3 regions of the Streptomyces sp. C11-1 genome follow, and region 2 is predicted to be linked to each of the others. Evidence: riboswitches for the same ligand, from Rfam matches in the RefSeq annotation. Region 2 holds a riboswitch; each other region holds the start of a gene.

Region 1 (3,903 bases), 3.2 Mb from region 2:
CCGGTAGTACTTCGACTCGTCGGACACCTGCTCGTAGAAGCTGACAAGTCGCTCGGCGTCGTCCGTGGTGATCGGCCTGATGCGCGCGGTGCCACCGTCGCGGAGCACCACGTCCGCTTCCCAGTGGTCGGGGTACGCGTGATGCGGACTCTGCTCCGGCGTGGGCTGCATGGACAAAGCCTACGGCGGGCATCCCGGTCGCGGAGGGATCGGTGCCGGGGCAGTCTGATGAGGCCCGGCCGAGGGCGGCCGGGGCGCGGTGACCGGACGGGAGGCCGGGCACAGCACTGCGCACCGCATGAGAGACTGGTCTAGACAACCGTTGATATGTGAAGGGCAGAACCATGGCTGAGCGCCGCGTAAACGTCGGTTGGGCCGAGGGCCTGCACGCCCGCCCCGCTTCCATCTTCGTCCGTGCCGCCACGGCGTCCGGCGTCCCGGTGACGATCGCCAAGGCCGACAGCAGCCCGGTGAACGCCGCCTCCATGCTCGCCGTGCTCGGTCTGGGTGCGCAGGGCGGCGAGGAGATCGTCCTCGCGTCCGACGCGGATGACGCCGAGGCCGCTCTGGACCGGCTGGCGAAGCTGGTCGCCGAGGGGCTGGAAGAGCTTCCCGAGACCGTCTGACCCGTCCCGCCCGCCCCACGGGCGATCCGTCCGCCCCCACCGGACGGAAATACGTGAGAGCCGCGACCCCTTGCCGGGGCTGCGGCTCTTTCGCTTTCCGGAGATATCCGCGCACCGTGAATTCGGGCAGCACGAATACCGCCCTCCGTAATTACTCCCCTTTGTATACGGCGCGATTGTTAATGACGGGCACTCGCGATGTTTACGCCAGGTTGCGAAGTGCTCACCCGGGACCCGGCGGAGGCGCGGCGCCCGGGCCGGTCCGGGCGGCGGAGCCGGTGGGCCGCCGCCGCGCGTTCCGCATGCTGGGCGGTGAGCGCCCTGGCCCGCTCGGCGTCGCCCCGTGCCACGGCGTCCACGATGGCGCCGTGCTCGGCCCAGGAGTCGGCCGGGCGGACCGGCTGTTCGACCGCGTACATCCAGGCGGTCTTGTGCCGGAGCTGGGTGAGCAGCGCGATCAGGCCTGGGCTGCCGGAGGCCTGGGCGAGGGTCTCGTGGAACCAGCCGCCCAGCGAGCGCAGATCCTCGCCCTCGCCCCGGCGGGCCCGCTCCTGACCGAGTCTCACCAGCCCGCGGAGCACCTTGAGGTGGGCGTCCGTACGGCGCTGGGCGGCGCGCGCGGCACCCAGCGGCTCCAGGAGCATCCGCACCTCCAGCAGGTCTGCCGCCTCCTGCTCGGTGGGCTCGGCGACACAGGCGCCGGCGTGTCTGCGGGTGACGACGAAGCCCTCGGACTCCAGGGTGCGCAGCGCCTCGCGGACCGGGACGCGGGAGACCCCGTACCGCCGGGCCAGCAGCTCCTCGGTGAGGCGGCTGCCGCGCTCGTAGACACCGGAGACGATGTCGTCACGGATTGCCGTGCATACCGAATGCGCGGGAATGCGCATGTCCGAACCTCCGCCTTAATCCCCGCGAAACGCGGCCGCCCGACGTCTGTTCCGTGACTCTATTGCAATCCGCCGGAATTTCCGACGGCAGGCCGGAATCCATGGATATCCACTGGCCGAAGAAGGCCTGTTGCACAACCCGGTACGAGGGATTCCGCCGGAATTGCCGAAGGCCCCGGCGGGGAGCCGGGGCCTTCGGGAAGCGGGGTGCGCGGGTGGGGTCAGACGTTCAGACCGTGGGAGCGCAGGTAGCCGACGGGGTCCATGTCGGAGCCGTAGTCGGGGGTGGTCCGGGCCTCGAAGTGCAGGTGCGGGCCGGTGGAGTTGCCGGTGGAGCCGGACAGGCCGATCTGCTGACCGGAGGCGACGCTCTGGCCGACGGAGACGCCGATCGAGGAGAGGTGGCCGTACTGGGTGTACGTGCCGTCCGCCATCCGGAGCACGATGTTGTTGCCGTACGCACCGCCCCAGCCGGCCTCGACGACCGTGCCGGCGCCGACCGCGACGACGGAGCTGCCGGAGGGGGCCATGAAGTCCACGCCGGAGTGGCTGCCGGATGACCAGAGCGAACCGCCCGCCTTGTAGCCGGTGGTGACGTGGGATCCGGCGACCGGGAGGTGGAAGGCGTTCAGGCGGGCGCGCTCGGCGGCGCGGGCGGCGCGGGCCTTCTCCTCGCGGATCTCCTTGGCGCGGGCCTCGGCCTTGCGCTCGGCCTCCGCCTTCGCCTTGGCCTTGGCGGCCTCGGCCTTGGCTTCGGCGGCGGCCTTGGCCTTCGCCTTGGCGATCGCTTCGGCCTGCTGCTGCTGCGCCTCCGCCTGGGCGTCGATCTGCTCGGCGAGGGTGGCGTCGAGGGCGATGGTCTGGGTGAGGCCGGTGTCGACGACCTTGGGCGCCTCGGCGTCCGCGGCGAGGGCCGGAGAGGCCAGCGAGCCGAGGACTCCGGTGGTGGTCAGAGCCGCGATTCCGGCGGCCTGGGCGCTCCGGCGCGTGAGGCGGCTCGGGGCACGGTGCTTCCCGGTGGCACGGGTGAACGCCATGAAGAGGCTGATCCTTTCCTTCCCTCTCGCCTACCGGGTTAGCTGACGGGTTCGGAGCAGGAAGGTCTCCTACGGATCGCCGCGCCGGGTGTGGCGCGGATCTCCGATTCACCCCAGGGACTGCGTGGGTCCCCGGCTCCCCAGGCTCGCGCCTGACGGGGACTCGGCGATCGCTGCCCGGCGCCGCGGATGCGGCATACGGGTGACGGACAGCGGAGCCGACGCTAAGCGGGCCGCCTTCCCATCACCAAACGGACAAGGGGATTTGTCGCACATCCCACAGGGCAGACAGGCAACTTATCCACCAAAGTTGATGAACTGCCCTAATCGGGCAAAAGGGAGGACCCCGACGAACTATTGTTCGCCGAGGTCCTGTTTGCCCCGTTACAGTGCGCTTGCGTCAGCCGGTGACGACGGACACCTCTCCGATGCCGAGCGCCTTTACGGGCTCCGCGATCTGAGCGGCATCCCCCACCAGGACCGTGACCAGCCGGTCCACCGGGAAGGCGTTGACGACGGCGGCGGTCGCCTCCACCGTGCCCGTCTCGGCGAGCCGGGCGTAGAGGTGGGCCTGATAGTCGTCGGGGAGGTGCTGCTCGACCTGGTCGGCCAGGGTGCTCGCGACGGAGGCGGCGGTCTCGAACTTCAGCGGGGCGACGCCCACCAGGTTCTGCACGGCCGTCTCGCGCTCGGCGTCGGTCAGCCCCTCGGCGGCCAGCGTCCGCAGGACCTTCCAGAGGTCCTCCAGCGCCGGTCCGGTGGACTCGGTGTCCACCGAGCCGCTGATCGCGAGCATGGCCGCGCCGCCCGAGTCGGGGCCGCTGGAGCGCAGCACCTGGGCGAAGGCGCGCACACCGTAGGTGTAGCCCTTCTCCTCGCGCAGGACCCGGTCCAGCCGGGAGGTGAGGGTCCCGCCCAGGCAGTACGTGCCGAGCACCTGTGCGGGCCACACGCTCTCGTGCCGGTCGGCGCCGATCCGGCCGATCAGCAGCTGGGTCTGGACCGCGCCGGGGCGGTCCACGATGACCACACGGCCGGTGTCGTCCGCGGTGATCGGCGGGACCGGGCGGGCCTGGCCCGCGTTGCCCGACCAGTCGCCGAGGGTGTCGGCCAGCAGCTCGTCCAGGTCGATGCCGGTGAGGTCACCGACGATCACGGCGGTCGCGGTCGACGGGCGGACGTGGGCGTCGAAGAAGGCACGCACCGCGGCCGCGTCGATCCGGCGCACCGTCTCCTCGGTGCCCAGACGCGGGCGGGACATCCGGGCGGTGGCCGGGAAGAGCTCCTTGGAGAGCTGCTTGGCAGCGCGCCGGGACGGGTTGGCCTGCTCGTGCGGGATCTCGTCGAGGCGGT
Region 2 (3,903 bases):
ACTGTCTGGGAGCGCCGCTGGCCCGGCTGGAGGGCCAGGCCGCACTGGCCACGCTGCTGAAGCGGCTTCCTGGCCTGCGACTTGCGGCGGAACCTGCCGATTTGCGTTGGCGTGGCGGCCTGATCATGCGTGGACTGCGGACTCTCCCGGTCGAGTTCGAGCCCGGAAGCCGTCTCGGAAAAAGTGACTCGCTGTCAACTCTGTGACTTTCACGTGATCTGCGCTGCATCGACTTGTGACATGCGTTCGAGTCCCGCTAGGTTCACGGTTCGACGCGTCGGTCGCATGTTGCCCACGCGTCACTTGCGCACCGTGCATGCGCGGATTCCCGCGGCGCGGTGCTCAAGTCACTCGCTTGTCAGTCGCACGGAAGGCATACCCATGGGCTCCGCGAACGGCAGACACCGCCGCCCTCGCCAGGCACCCGCCATCGTCGTCGCCGCAGGCGTCACGGGATCGGCCATCGCCATCCCGCTGCTCGGCGCGAGCGGCGCACACGCGGCCGAGTCCGCCACCTGGGACCGGGTCGCGGAGTGCGAGAGCGGCGGCATGTGGAGCGCCGATCTCGGCAACGGCTACTACGGCGGGCTCCAGTTCTCGCAGGAGACCTGGTCGGCGTACGGCGGCACCACGTACGCGCCCCGGGCCGACCTCGCCAGTCGCTCGCAGCAGATCGCCGTCGCCGAGAAGGTCCTGGACGACCAGGGGGCGAAGGCCTGGCCGAGCTGCGCGGTGATCTCTGGCCTCGCGGTGGACGGCAGCCTGCCGGGAGTCGACCCGGGCACCGCGCCCTCGGGTGAGCCGACGTCAGCCCCGACCGACGGGACGGACGCATCCGGCGAGACGGGTGAATCGAACACGGTCGACCAGGCTGATGGAAGCGGCAGGGGCGACGGGGACGACAAGGACGACAAGGGCAATAAGGGAAGTAAGGGCGATACGCCTGATGCGTCCGCCGGTGCGGGCGACGCCGCCAAGGGTGACGGCGACGGCGGTGCGGGGGAGGAGAGCGGTGACCCCGCCCCCTCGACGACCCCTTCCGCCCCGCCGGCGTCCGAGGTGCCCGACGCCTCGGAGCCCTCCACCGCCCCCGACGCCTCGACGGGCGACGAGCGCGAGGCCGGCGGCAAGCACCGGGGCGCCCCCGCGCCCGAGGAGGCCGACGCCGCGGGCGGGGGCGGCCCCCGTGAGTCCGGCCGGCACGCTTCGCGGGGCGAGGGCGACGTGCGGGACGGCGGCGCGGCCGCCGGTGACTACGTCGTGCAGCCCGGGGACAACCTCTGGGCGATTGCTGACGCACAGAAACTTCCCCAGGGCTGGACCGGTCTGTACGAGGCCAACAAGGACCTCCTGGGCTCCGACCCGGACCTGATCCTCCCCGGTCAGAGCCTGGACGTGGGGCTGGGGCAGGGTGCTTCCGAGGCCGCGGGGGAGCCCGCCGCCAACTGATTCAAATTCGGGAAAACGCCCCGAAATCCCGGGCAGTTCAGAGGCCTATGTCCACTTTTGTGTAAGTGAGACATGGGTCTCTTTGCTTCAACTGACCCAGCTCGCCCGGCTCGTCCGCACGCATCGCCTCCGACCTGCGGAAACGGTCTGCCGCTCCTGGCGAGTTCGGGCTTATTGCCCCCTATGTCCATCTTTGAATGTCGGGGTTGCCTGTGTTTACGGTCGGAACCGCTCGCACCGCGGGCCCCGTCGACCGTCACGCCGAATCCTGCCGTCGGTCGAGGGGAACAGACGCGTAAGCGCCGTAGGCAGGAGCGGGGGAACCAAGGTAGGCCGCCGGATCCGTACGGGACCGGCTTGGGGTGAAGTCGTGCGAGCCGCGCGACCGGGCAACTCATCAGCCCGAACCCGACAGCTCACCTCGTAGGCGTCGGTGAGGAGATTCGTTCCATGCTGCTGAACAGCAAGGGCAAGCACCGCCGCCCGTCCAAGGCCGTCCGTCTCGCCACCCTCGCGGGTGTCGCCGGTGCCGCCGTCGCCGTCCCGCTGATGGGTGCGACCAGCGCTTCCGCGGCCTCCGTCGAGACCTGGGACGCCGTCGCCCGGTGCGAGTCCGGCGGCAACTGGTCCATCAACACCGGCAACGGCTACTACGGCGGGCTCCAGTTCTCGCAGTCCAGCTGGGCCGCCGCCGGAGGTACGCAGTACGCCCCGCGCGCCGACCTGGCCACCAAGGGCCAGCAGATCGCCACCGCCGAGAAGCTCCTCGACATGCAGGGCCCGGGCGCCTGGGCCTGCGCCGGTGCGGGCGGTCTCACCAACGACGGTGTGGACCCGGGTGTGAACACCGGCTCCGGCCAGGCGCAGCCCGAGCGCCAGGCCGAGCAGCCCACCACGCGCAGCGAGCAGCGCACCGCTCCGCAGGCCGAGAAGAAGGCCGAGAGCAAGGAGACCGTCACCACCCCGACCGGCGAGAAGGTCAAGAAGGGTGATGGCGAGTACGAGGTCAAGCCCGGCGACACGCTGAGCAGCATCGCCGAGAAGGAAGACGTCAAGGGCGGCTGGAGCAAGCTCTTCAAGCTCAACGACGACATCGTCGAGGACGCGGACCTGATCTTCCCGGGTCAGCAGCTCCACCTGAAGTAGAACGCCGTCTCTCCTCCCCGGAGGGAGGATGTCCGGCGGCCCCCTCCCTCGCACGGCTCCCCGGCCCGGCGCGCTCACCCCCGTGCGCGCCGGGCCGGGGTCTTTGGGCGTGCGGGGCGCGGGTGCGGCGTGCGCCAGGGGCCGGATGCGTTCACCTCTTGTCGGCAGCTTGCCGGCAGTACTTGTTACTGCTCAGTAGATTTTTGGAGTTTTGTCCCGTCATGCGGGTCCTTGGGTCCTTTTTCGTCCCAGGAGGCGGGCGGTCGGCCGGCTCACGCGGCCGGGCCGGTTAGGCTCGTGTCGCAAGGCCACAGTGACCCTGCACAACCAGTGTCATATCCCAGAAGGAGATGCCTCGTGCCGTCCATCGACGTCGTCGTAGCCAGGGAAATCCTCGACTCCCGGGGGAACCCCACGGTCGAGGTCGAGGTTGGCCTCGACGACGGCAGTACGGGTCGTGCTGCCGTTCCGTCCGGCGCCTCCACCGGTGCGTTCGAGGCCATCGAGCTTCGCGACGGTGACCCCAACCGCTACCAGGGCAAGGGTGTCGAGAAGGCCGTCCTCGCCGTCATCGAGCAGATCGGCCCGGAGCTCGTCGGGTACGACGCCACCGAGCAGCGCCTCATCGACCAGGCGATGTTCGACCTGGACGCCACCGAGAACAAGGCCTCGCTCGGCGCGAACGCCATCCTCGGCGTCTCGCTGGCCGTCGCCCACGCCGCCTCCGAGGCGTCCGACCTGCCGCTCTTCCGCTACCTCGGCGGCCCGAACGCGCACCTGCTGCCCGTTCCGATGATGAACATCCTGAACGGCGGCTCGCACGCCGACTCCAACGTGGACATCCAGGAGTTCATGATCGCCCCGATCGGCGCGGAGTCCTTCTCCGAGGCCCTGCGCTGGGGTGCGGAGATCTACCACACGCTGAAGAAGGTCCTCAAGACCAAGGGCCTGTCCACCGGACTCGGCGACGAGGGCGGCTTCGCCCCGAACCTGGAGTCCAACCGCGCCGCCCTGGACCTCATCGTCGAGGCCATCAAGGAGGCCGGCTACGTCCCGGGCCGTGACGTGGCGCTCGCGCTCGACGTGGCCGCCTCCGAGTTCTACAAGGACGGCGTCTACGAGTTCGAGGGCAAGTCCCGCTCGGCCGCCGAGATGACCGAGTACTACGAGGAGCTCGTCTCCGCGTACCCGCTGGTCTCCATCGAGGACCCGCTGTACGAGGACGACTGGGCGGGCTGGAAGATCATCACCGACCGCATCGGCTCCAGGGTCCAGATCGTCGGCGACGACCTCTTCGTCACCAACCCG
Region 3 (3,903 bases), 4.3 Mb from region 2:
CATCGACCGCCCCGACGACATCGCGATCCTGCTGGCCGCCCGCTGGGCCGGGACCTCGGCGGTCCGTCGGCCCGCCGAGGCGCACACCCCCGGACCGGACCTGTGGCGGACGTTCCGGGGTGCGGAGCCGGGGCGCACGACCGAGGCCCGGGGCCGGCCCCGCACGGATGACGGCACGGCGGCCCCGAGTCCGGCCCGGACGGACGTCAGCCCCGGTCGGGACCGGTGAGGGCCCCGGCCAGGGCTGGGCGGTGTCCGCCGGGACGTGCCCGGCCGCCGGTCAGGTCCGGCGCCCGAGGTGCCCGGCCGGCGATCAGGCGCCCGAGGCCTTCAGCATGCCCTCGCGCTCCACGACCTTGATCCGCTCCCGGCCCTGGGCCGCGCCGAGCGCCTGCTCGTGCGCGTCCAGCCTGTGCCAGCCCTCCCAGGTCGTGTACCGCACGCCCCGGTCCTCCAGGAAGGCCTCGACGGCCTCGGGGGCGGGCGTAGCCGGCTCGGGCAGCCGACCGGCGGCGCGGTCCTCCAGGAGGCAGGCCACCGTCTCGTTTGCGTCGCCCTTCGTGTGGCCGATCAGGCCGATCGGACCGCGCTTGATCCAGCCCGTGACGTAGACCGAGGCCATGTGCTCGTCCCCGGAGATGACCCGGCCCGCCTCGTGCGGGACGGTGCCGGAGGCCACGTCGAAGGGGAGCTTGGGCAGCTCCTCCGAGTAGTAGCCGACGGCGCGGTAGACGCTCTGGACGTCCCAGTCGGTGAACTCTCCGGTGCCCCGGACATTGCCGGTGCCGTCCAGCTCGGTGCGCTCGGTGCGCAGCGCCGCGACCTTGCCGTCCTCGCCGAGGATCTCGACGGGGGACTCGAAGAAGTGCAGGAACAGCTTGTGCGGGCGGTCGCCGACATCGCGGATCGCCCAGTTCTCCAGGGTCTGCGCGACCATGTTGGCCTGCTTGTTCTCCCGGCGGGTCGCGATGGAGCCCTCGTCGTACTCGATGTCCTCGGGGTTGACGATGACTTCGATGTTGGGGGAGTGGTCCAGCTCCCGCAGCTCCATCGGGCTGAACTTGGCCTGCGCCGGGCCACGCCGACCGAAGACATGCACCTCCAGCGCCTTGTTCGCCTTGAGGCCCTGGTACACGTTGTCCGGGATCTCGGTGGGCAGCAGCTCGTCCGCCGTCTTGGCCAGGACCCGGGCCACGTCCAGCGCCACGTTGCCCACGCCGAGGACGGCGACCTTCTCCGCGGTGAGCGGCCAGGTGCGGGGGACCTCGGGGTGACCGTCGTACCAGGAGACGAACTCGGCCGCGCCGTAGGAGCCGTCCAGTTCGATGCCGGGGATGTCGAGCGCCCGGTCGGCCTCGGCGCCGGTGGAGAAGATCACGGCGTCGTAGAACGAGCGCAGGTCGTCCAGGCCGATGTCGTTCGGGTAGCTGACGTTCCCGAAGAGGCGGATCTGCGGCTTGTCCAGCACCTGGTGGAGGGCCTTGACGATGCCCTTGATCCGGGGGTGGTCGGGGGCGACGCCGTAACGGATCAGGCCGAAGGGCGCGGGCATGCGCTCGAAGAGGTCGATGGAGACCCCCGGGTCCTGGCAGACCTCGGATTTGAGCAGCGCGTCCGCAGCGTAGATACCGGCGGGGCCGGCTCCGACAATGGCGACGCGGACGGGGCGTGTCATGGCGTGGTGTTCCTTCGGGGCGGGCGAACGCGGGCAGGTACAGCGTACGTCGGAGGTAAGGGTTGGCTTACTAGTCTCCACCCCACACCGTAAGCGATCGCCCGGCGAGCCCTTCGACCGGCCCTGGCCAGTGTGCCCGATAAGTCCATTTCGTCATGTCGATATGGTCGATTTACCTCTTTTAGAAACTCTCATCCATAAAAGGCTCATTGGGGTGCTTGAGGCTTTTGCCTGCCCGTGTTTTCGCCATCTCCGGTGGACGTGGTGAGCGTCACGTCGTGGGGCGCGGACGGTGATCCGGAGGGTTCGGTTCCCTTCTGCGCGAAGAAAGTTGACGCGGTGACGGTGCGGCCCTCGACGGAAATCCTCTGTTTCGATCATGCGGAAAAACAGCAATGCGGAATGCGGGGCTTGTTCTGTTCGGCGTTTCTCGCCTACCGTCACCGTCAATCCGGATGGAACGCCGAATCCTGCCGCCGTCCGGGAATCCGAAACCCACTCACGTACGGCAGGAGCGGGGGACCCAGGTAAGTCGCCGAACCGTTACCGGAACGGCTTGGGGTGAAGTCGCATGCCCATGCGGCCAGACATCTCCCGTCTGAACCCGACAGCTCACCTCGCAGGCGCCGGAGAGGAAATTCCCCATGCCCGCACAGGGTAAGCACCGCCGTCCCAAGTCCACCTCGCTGAGTCGCGGCCTCGCCGCCGTGACCACAGGCGGAGCCGTTCTCGCCCTCCCGGTGATCGGCGCCACCACCGCCTTCGCGGCCCCCGCCCCGGCCGCCCAGCAGCAGGCCGTGGCCCCGGTCTCCGTGGCCGCCCAGGTGAATTCCGCAGCCAAGGCCGCTTCCGGGGCCACCGCGAAGGCCGCGCCCGCCAAGCATTCCGTGGCGGCCGGGGAAAGCCTTTCCAAGATCGCCCGCGAATACTCCGTCAGTGGCGGCTGGAAGAAGCTCTACGAAGGGAACCGGAAGGTCATCGGCGGTAATCCCGACCTCATTCACCCGGGTCTCACGCTGACCATCGGCGCCAAGGCTGCCGCCCCGTCGGAGAACAAGCCCGGCAAGGCTTCCGCGAGCGCCGCCCGCGGTGAGTCGGCTGACCGCGCCGACCGTTCCGAGCGCGCCGAAGCCCCGGTGGCGAAGGCCGCCCCGGCCGCCGAGAAGCCGACCGCGTACACGAACGACCTCGACGGCTGGATCAAGGAGTCGCTGGCGATCATGGCCGAGCGCGGCATCCCCGGCAGCTACGACGGCATCCACCGCAACATCATGCGCGAGTCCTCCGGCAACCCGAACGCCATCAACAACTGGGACTCCAACGCCGCCAAGGGGACCCCGTCCAAGGGCCTGCTCCAGGTCATCGACCCGACCTTCCAGGCCTACCACGTGCCCGGCACCTCGACCGACAGCTACGACCCGGTCGCCAACATCACCGCCGCGTGCAACTACGCCGCCGACCGCTACGGCTCGATCGACAACGTCTTCGGCGCCTACTGACCGAGGCGCGGAGACCGGAAGGCGGTGCCACCCGTTCGCGGGGTGGCACCGCCTTCCGCCGTTTCCCGCTCCCGCCGTCAGGTACGCCGGTAGGTGCGGCCGCCGCGCCGGGGCAGGGCCCGCGGGTCGTCCGCGCCGTCGGTGGCCGCGGTGGTTTCGAGAGCCAGGTGGAGCTCGGCGCGGACGGCGGCGTCATCGAGGTTCCGGTCGAGGTGCTCGGCGCACTGGGCGAGCCAGACCGTCAGAGTGGTGCGGTGGACGTGCAGTTCGGTCGCGGCGGGCGCGGTCTTCGCGTGGTGGCGCAGCCAGCAGGCCAGCGCGATCCGCAGGTGCGGTTCGAGACCGCCGACCAGAGCGGTGGCCCAGGCGAGGGCGGGGGCGGTGTCGAGGATTCCGGCGGGCAGGGTCTTCAGCCGGGCCGGACCGTACGGGCCTGCGGTCGCTGGGCTTCCCGGCGGCGTCCGGCCCGAGCCCTCCTGCCCGCCGTCGTGACCGTGGCCGGGGTGGTCGCCGGAGGCGGGAGCGCGCAGGGCGAGGAGCAGATGGGCCCGCACGGTGGCGTCGTCGAGGTCCGTGCCGAGCAGGGCGGTCAGCTCGCGCAGCCGGGTGCGGAGGGTACCGGCGGAGAGGCCGAGCGCGGCGGCGGCGCGCGGGGTGCTGCCGGTGCGCAGCCACACCAGGAGCAGGTGCCGGTGCTGCGGCGTGAGCGGGCCGAGGACGGCGGCAGCC

Evidence for each region. Region 2 has a riboswitch for cyclic di-AMP ahead of RI138_RS11815 (transglycosylase family protein). Riboswitches for the same ligand answer to the same signal wherever they lie in the genome.
Region 1: linked by a shared signal. The riboswitch ahead of RI138_RS26240 (M23 family metallopeptidase) and the one ahead of RI138_RS11815 (transglycosylase family protein) in region 2 are both predicted to bind cyclic di-AMP.
Region 3: linked by a shared signal. The riboswitch ahead of RI138_RS30955 (LysM peptidoglycan-binding domain-containing protein) and the one ahead of RI138_RS11815 (transglycosylase family protein) in region 2 are both predicted to bind cyclic di-AMP.

Annotation. Positions count from the first base shown of each region.
Region 1 is NZ_CP134500.1:5,933,580-5,937,482, reverse strand. It holds gene RI138_RS26255 (bifunctional acetate--CoA ligase family protein/GNAT family N-acetyltransferase) at 1-171, opposite strand, end outside; gene RI138_RS26250 (HPr family phosphocarrier protein) at 345-626, shown strand; gene RI138_RS26245 (GntR family transcriptional regulator) at 806-1,513, opposite strand; gene RI138_RS26240 (M23 family metallopeptidase) at 1,735-2,550, opposite strand; cyclic di-AMP (ydaO/yuaA leader) riboswitch at 2,563-2,729, opposite strand; gene RI138_RS26235 (M16 family metallopeptidase) at 2,951-3,903, opposite strand, start outside.
Region 2 is NZ_CP134500.1:2,692,866-2,696,768, reverse strand. It holds gene RI138_RS11825 (cytochrome P450 family protein) at 1-206, shown strand, start outside; gene RI138_RS11820 (transglycosylase family protein) at 382-1,449, shown strand; cyclic di-AMP (ydaO/yuaA leader) riboswitch at 1,740-1,894, shown strand; gene RI138_RS11815 (transglycosylase family protein) at 1,900-2,595, shown strand; gene eno (phosphopyruvate hydratase) at 2,953-3,903, shown strand, end outside.
Region 3 is NZ_CP134500.1:7,014,734-7,018,636, forward strand. It holds gene RI138_RS30945 (SpoIIE family protein phosphatase) at 1-229, shown strand, start outside; gene RI138_RS30950 (FAD-dependent oxidoreductase) at 314-1,675, opposite strand; cyclic di-AMP (ydaO/yuaA leader) riboswitch at 2,158-2,316, shown strand; gene RI138_RS30955 (LysM peptidoglycan-binding domain-containing protein) at 2,320-3,174, shown strand; gene RI138_RS30960 (PucR family transcriptional regulator) at 3,252-3,903, opposite strand, start outside.